DNA from 3 places in the Pelomonas margarita genome. Region 1 is predicted to be linked to each of the others. Evidence: predicted binding sites of a transcription regulator. Region 1 holds the regulator's gene; each other region holds the start of a gene.
What was found. The regulator sigma-54, encoded in region 1, starts transcription at its own class of promoters, with help from an activator protein. The targets are predictions, from matches to a motif close to TGGCANGNAANCTGCTTT.

Region 1 (2,262 bases):
CCGTGACGTCAGCGGGCCCGCACCACGCGGACCTGGAAGGGCACGCCGTCGATCTCCAGGAAGTAAGCGCCAAAAAGGCCTCGATGCACGACCACCTTGGGGTCTTGCAGGTCGTACAGCGCCTCGCTGTCATCGGCGATGCGCCAGACCTGGCCGTTCTCCAGCTCCATGCGCTGGTTCGGCCGCCAGCCCTGGAAGCGACCGCGAATGCGGCTCTCGACCTGCTGCAGTGCTGGCGGGTTGCCGGCGGGCGGCTTGACGGCCTCCTGGCCGAATTTCGCGACCGCCTCGGCTGCGTGCGCGACGGATTTGGTCGTGGCCGCTGGCGCATCTGCGGGCAGGCTGATCGCGTCATAGCAGCGCAGCCGGCTCGCGGCGTCCACTTGCTGGCGGCAGGTCTTGACGTCGCCGGTCAGGTCTTGTGCGCCGGCAGCGCAGGCCATGCCGCCACAGCTGCTCAGCAGCAGCGCCGTGCACAGGTTGCGGATCATGCGAGCTCCTTACAGCGCCTTGCGCAGGTTGGCGGGCGCGATCTTCATCGCCTCGCGGTACTTGGCCACCGTGCGCCGCGCGCACTGGATGCCTTGTTCGTCCAGCATGGCGGCCAGCGCGCTGTCTGACAGCGGCTTCTTGGTGTCCTCGGCCGCGACGAACTGCTTGATGAGCGCGCGCACGGCGGTGCTGGAGGCCTCGCCGCCGGCCTCGGTGCTCAGCCCCGAGCCGAAGAAGTACTTCAGCTCGAAGGTGCCCCAGCTCGTGGCCATGTACTTGGCCGTCGTCACGCGCGAAATAGTGGACTCGTGCAGGCCCAGCTCGTCGGCAATCTCGCGCAGCACCAGCGGCTTCATGGCCAGCTCGCCGTGTGTGAAGAAGCCTCGCTGGCGCTCCACGATGGCCTGGCTGACGCGCAGGATGGTGTCGAAGCGCTGCTGGATGTTCTTGATGAACCAGCGCGCCTCCTGCAGCTGCCCGCCCAGTGGCGAGTTGCTGATGCCGCCGCGCGTGGCGCGCAGCGCGTTGGCATAGAGCTCGTTGATGCGCAGCTTGGGCGCCACCTCGGGGTTGAGCATGACGCGGAACTCGCGGCCCACCTTGCGCACGATGACGTCGGGCACGATGGCCGCGCTGGCGCCCTGCGCGAAGCGCCGGCCGGGCTTGGGCTCCAGCCGCGTGATCAGCGCCTGGGCCTCGCGCAGCGTGGCCTCGTCGGCGCCCGTCTCGTTCATCAGGCGGCGCATGTCGCGGCGGGCCAGCAGCTCCAGGTGACCCTGGCAGATGCGCAGTGCGATGACCTGGGGCACGCTGCGAGGGAGTGCGCGCAATTGCAGCGTCAGGCACTCGGCCAGGTCGCGGGCGCCGATGCCGGCGGGGTCCAGGCTCTGCAGCAGGCGCAGCGCGATGCGCAGGTGGTCCAGCAGTTGCTCGCAGTCCTCGTCGTCGTCGGGCACCAGCGCCGCGGCCAGCTCTTCCAGCGTGTCTTCCAGGTAGCCGTCTTCGTTCAGCGACTCGATGAGCACGTGCAGCGCGGCGCGGTCCTCGCGCGACAGCGTCATGCCGGCCAGCTGTTCGGCGAGGTGTTCGGCCAGCGTCGTGCCGGCGGACTCCTGGCTCTCGCGCTCGCCGTCGTCGTCGCTGCCGGCTGAGCTGCTGCTGGGCAGCTCGCGGATGCCGTCGAAGTCGTCGCGCTCGGTGCCGTTCTCCCAGTCCTCGCGCTCGGTGCCGCCGAAATCCTCGCCGGACAACTCGGCGGCCTCACCGCCGTCGGATTCTCCGGCCGAGGCCTCGGTGCCGCTCTCGGCGGGCGCGTTGGTGGCCAGCTCCGGTGCGCTGACGCTGAACTCCTCTTCCGCCTCCAGCAGCGGGTTGGCGGCCAGCATCTGCTCGACTTCCTGGTGCAGCTCCAGCGTGGACAGCTGCAGCAGCCGGATGGATTGCTGCAGCTGGGGTGTCAGCGCGAGGTGCTGACTGAGGCGGACTTGCAGCGTCTGTTTCACCGCTACATCCGGAAGTGTTCGCCGAGGTAGACCTTGCGCACGTCGGCGTTGGCCACGATCTCGTCGGGCGTGCCTTCGGCGAGCACAGCGCCCTCACTGATGATGTAGGCGCGGTCGCAGATGCCCAGCGTCTCGCGAACGTTGTGGTCCGTGATCAGCACGCCGATGCCGCGCCCCTTCAGGAAGCTGATGATGCGCTGAATCTCCAGCACCGCGATCGGATCCACGCCGGCGAAGGGCTCGTCCAGCAGGATGAAGCGCGGCTGCG
Region 2 (2,262 bases), on a different contig from region 1:
CTGGTGGCCTGGCACCTGCGCAAGGGCCAGGCACCACGCGCAATGGAGGCGGCCAAGGTGCTGCTGGCCAAGCTGCCGGAGGACATCGAGGCGCTGCAGGCCTACGCCGCAGCCCAACTCGCCAACGGTGATGCGGCCGGTGCGCGCAGTACCCTGGTCAATGCCTCGCGCCGCGCCGCGTTTGACACCCCACGGCTGATCGAAGTCGCGCGCCAGCAGGCTCAGGCCCAGGACTTCAAGGCCGCAGCCTACACGCTGGACAAGGCGCTCACTGGCACGCCCAACGACCCAGCCGCCGTCGCCATGCTGTCCAGCGTGGAGCTGGCGCAGGGCAACGTGGCGGGTGCCGAGCAGCGGGCGCGGCAGGTCATCGAGGCCAACCCCAAGTCGGCCCTGGGCTACAACCTGCTGGCCGAGGCGGCGCAGCGCAAGGGCCAGGGTGCGGCGGCGCTCGACGCACTGCGCAAGGCGCACGAGCTGGACAAGTCCGCCACCTCGCTGACCCGCCTCATGCGCGCCCAGGCGACACAGGGCGGCAAGCCGGCCAGTGACCTGGCTGACGCCTGGCTGCGCAAGAACCCGAACGACATTGCCGTGCGCAACACGCTGGCCGAGCAGTTGGTGCAGGCCGGTGACCTGCCCGGCGCGCGCCGCCAGTACGACGCCATCCTCAAGGCCGCACCGACGAACGCTGTGGCGCTGAACAACCTGGCCAATGTGCTGATCGAGCTCAAGGACCCCGGCGCCGTCGACATGGCCGAGCGCGCGCTGAAGAGCGACCCACGCAACGCCACACTGCTGGACACCGCCGGCTGGGCCAGCCACCGCACCGGCAAGGCCGAGCGCGCGCTGCAACTGCTGCGCGACGCCCGACTGCGCGCCCCGGACAACCCCGACATCCGCTACCACCTCGCCGCCGTGCTCGCCCAGGCCGGCCGCAAGGGCGAAGCGCGCGAGGAGCTGGATGCCGCTTTGCGCGGTGGCGCGACTTTTGGCACGCTCAACGAGGCGAAACAGCTGCGTGCGACCCTCAACTGAGGGGGCCGAGCCGGTCTTCAATCCTGTCGACCCTTCTTACAATTCGCTCCAAAGCTAGGGGGTAGCTTCTTGCAAGTCATTGAGTCAAAACAGTTTTTATTTTTGGCACGACGATTGCTTGAAACCCCGCGAACTCCCGACGTCACAAGCGTCTGAAACCAGAAAGATCACCCGATGACATTCCTGAATCTCCGCCTGAGTCTGCTGGCCCTCGGCACGGTTGCGGCCCTGGTTTCGACGAGCGCGCACGCCGCCTGGACGTTCGAGTCGAACACCACGTCTGGCGTGAAGAACTACGAGAAGTGCTCGCTGGGGACTGCCTACGCGTGCGACAACAAAGTCGGCACCACCACCACTTCCAGCACTGCCACCAACGAGTCTGGCGCACTGATCGACAGCACCACGGTGTCGCTGAGCGGATTCGCGGCCACCAACAGCACCACGACGGGTCTCGTGCAAGGGAACTGGACAACCTCGACGCTAGCGCACCAGGGCCAGACCATGGGTTGGGGCCTGACCTCCGACGGCAACACCGCTCCCAACCACGCCGTGGACAACGCCGGCAAGACCGAGAGCATTCTGTTGTCGTTCAGCGCTTCCACCGTGCTGTCCAGCATTGGCATTGGCTACACGAGTGATGGCACCAACTCCGGCGTTTCCGTCGACCTGTCGGTCTTCCGCTGGACGGGTGCGAGCGCTCCGACCTTGAACGGCGCCGCTGCCGCGTCGATGAGCGGCTGGGAGCTTGTGGGCAACTACGGCAGCGTGACGCCCGACACGTCGCTGGCCTACAGCAACGTCGTCAACACTGGCAACAAGACCTCCAGCTGGTGGTTGATCAGCGCCTACAACAGCGGCTTCACGAGCGCAGCCAGCTACACGACCGGCGCCAGCACGCTGAACAACGGTGACGACTACTTCAAGCTGTTTGCCGTGAATGGCACGACCTGCACGAAGACCGTGAGCGCCAATGGCACCTGCGGCGGCACCTCGGGCTCCAACACCGTGCCCGAACCCGCTTCGCTGGCCCTGACCAGCGTCGCCCTGCTGGGCGTGGCCGGCCTGCGTCGCCGCAGCAAGGCCAAGCTGGCGGCCTGATCCCGCAGACATCGCGCGCTGCGCGGCCACCTCAAAGGCGCTCCTCGGAGCGCCTTTTTGTTTGTCTGCACGCGACTTGTCCACTGTCCCTGGCCGGACAGCGCCGATGCGAACGACCGTGCTAAA
Region 3 (2,262 bases), on a different contig from region 1:
TAGACCAAGAAGCCGCCGGCCAGCGCCCAGGCCACGCCCGCCAGCGTGCCGATGAGCTGCGCGCTGAAGGCCACCCCGCCCAGACCGCCCAGTGCCTGCTGGCCGAAGATGCCGCAGGCGATGCCGCCCCACGCGCCACACAGGCCGTGCAGCGGCCACACGCCCAGCACGTCGTCGATCTTCCAGCGGTTCTGCGTGAGGGTGAAGAACTTTACGAACAGCCAGCCGGCCACGCCGCCGGTGACCAGCGCTCCCAGCGGGTGCATCACGTCCGAGCCGGCGCACACGGCCACCAGCCCGGCCAGCGGGCCGTTGTACGCAAAGCCCGGGTCGTTGCGGCCCAGCAGCACGGCCACCAGCGTGCCGCCGGCCATGGCCATCAGCGAGTTCACTGCGACGAGGCCGGACATCTTGTCCAGCGTCTGCGCACTCATCACGTTGAAGCCGAACCAGCCCACCGTCAGCACCCACGCGCCCAGCGCCAGGAAGGGGATGCTTGACGGCGGGTGCGCGCTCATCGCGCCGTCCTTGCGGTAGCGGTTCAGGCGGGGTCCGAGCAGCAGCACGGCCGCCAGGCCGATCCAGCCGCCCACGGCGTGCACGACGACGCTGCCCGCAAAGTCATGGAACTCCGCGCCCGTGGCCGCCTTCAGCCAGGTCTGCAGGCCCAGGCCCTGGTTCCAGACAATGCCCTCGAAGAACGGGTAGACGAAGCCGACGATCACCGTCGTGGCCGCCAGCTGCGGGCCAAAGCGGGCCCGCTCGGCGATGCCGCCCGACACGATGGCGGGAATGGCCGCTGCGAAGGTCAGCAGGAAGAAGAACTTGACCAGCTCATAGCCGTTCTTCTGCGCCAGCTGCTCGGCGCCGACGAAGAAGTGCGTGCCATAGGCGACGAGGTAGCCGACGAGGAAGTACGCCAGCGTGGACACGGCGAAGTCCACGAGGATCTTCACCAGCGCATTGACCTGGTTCTTTTTGCGCACGGTGCCCAGCTCCAGGAAGGCAAAACCTGCGTGCATGGCCAGCACCATGATGGCGCCCAGCAGGATGAAGAGCGCATCCGCGCCTTGCTTGATCGATGACTCCAACGCTGTCTCCTGTGTCGGTTCCCGGCTCCAGGCTTGGGCGATACGCACCAAGCCGAGCCAAACCGCACCGAAACAGCAAGTTCAATGCCCAGTCTTGATGCATGCGCATCGCCGGGCACGGGCGCCACGGAGGCACCGGAAGTTTTACTTTGGTGCGGTTGACGCACCTTCTTCGAACATTTGCGCACCGAATCCGAGCGTCCAGCGGCCATCCGCCCAGCGCACGACCGGCCGCTTGATGACGCTGGGTTCGGCCAGCATCAGCGCCGTGGCGGCCGCGTCGTCGACGACGGCGGCCTTGGCGGCGTCGTCCAGCTTGCGCCAGGTCGTGCCGGCGCGGTTGACGAGCTTGTCGCGGCCGAAGGCAGCCAGCCAGGCGGGCAGCAACTCGGCCGGCACGCCCTGCTTCTTGAAGTCATGGAAGGCGACTTCCAGGCCCCGCTCGGCCAGCCAGACGCGGGCCTTCTTGACGGTGTCGCAGTTGGGGATGCCGTAGACGATGATCATGGCGGCGACCGTACCATGGCCGGCATGATTGACTGGCTTGACGACGCCTCGCTGGACTTCCCGCCCACCACCCGCGCGCTGGGGCCCGACACCGACGCCCCCGGCCTGCTGGCCGCCGGCGGCACGCTGACGCCGCAGCGCCTGGCGGCCGCCTACCGGCGCGGCATCTTCCCCTGGTATGGCCCCGGGCAGCCGCCGCTGTGGTGGGCACCCGACCCGCGCATGGTGCTGAAGACGGCCGACTTCAAGCTCTCGCGCTCGCTGCGCAAGACGGTGCAACGCTTCATCGCCACGCCCGGCTGCGAGATCCGCGTGGACTTCAATCGCGCCGCCGTGCTGCAAGCCTGCGCCGAGACGCCGCGCGATGGCCAGAACGGCACCTGGATCGTGCCCGAGCTGCAGGCGGCCTACCTGGCCTGGCCGGCGCTGCACAGCGTCGAGACCTGGATGGACGGCGAACTCGTCGGCGGCCTCTACGGCGTCAACCTTGGGCGCATGTTCTATGGCGAGTCCATGTTCATGCGCCGCACCGACGCCTCCAAGATCGCACTCTGCGCGCTGATCTGCCTATGCCGCCAAGCCGGTATCCCGTGGATAGACTGCCAGCAGAACACCGGCCACCTGGCCTCGCTCGGCGGCGCGGAAGTGCCGCGCCCGGCCTTCG

Region 2: the regulator sigma-54 is predicted to act here: its motif matches at 1,142-1,159, upstream of ACG0Z3_RS03540 (PEP-CTERM sorting domain-containing protein).
Region 3: the regulator sigma-54 is predicted to act here: its motif matches at 1,164-1,181, upstream of ACG0Z3_RS02510 (ammonium transporter).

The regions. Positions count from the first base shown of each region.
Region 1 is NZ_JBIGHW010000009.1:150,179-152,440, reverse strand. It holds gene ACG0Z3_RS16715 (hypothetical protein) at 9-491, opposite strand; gene ACG0Z3_RS16710 (RNA polymerase factor sigma-54) at 501-1,994, opposite strand; gene lptB (LPS export ABC transporter ATP-binding protein) at 1,997-2,262, opposite strand, start outside.
Region 2 is NZ_JBIGHW010000001.1:796,145-798,406, reverse strand. It holds gene prsT (XrtA/PEP-CTERM system TPR-repeat protein PrsT) at 1-1,038, shown strand, start outside; gene ACG0Z3_RS03540 (PEP-CTERM sorting domain-containing protein) at 1,213-2,136, shown strand.
Region 3 is NZ_JBIGHW010000001.1:574,469-576,730, reverse strand. It holds gene ACG0Z3_RS02510 (ammonium transporter) at 1-1,091, opposite strand, end outside; gene ACG0Z3_RS02505 (Spx/MgsR family RNA polymerase-binding regulatory protein) at 1,236-1,598, opposite strand; gene ACG0Z3_RS02500 (leucyl/phenylalanyl-tRNA--protein transferase) at 1,623-2,262, shown strand, end outside.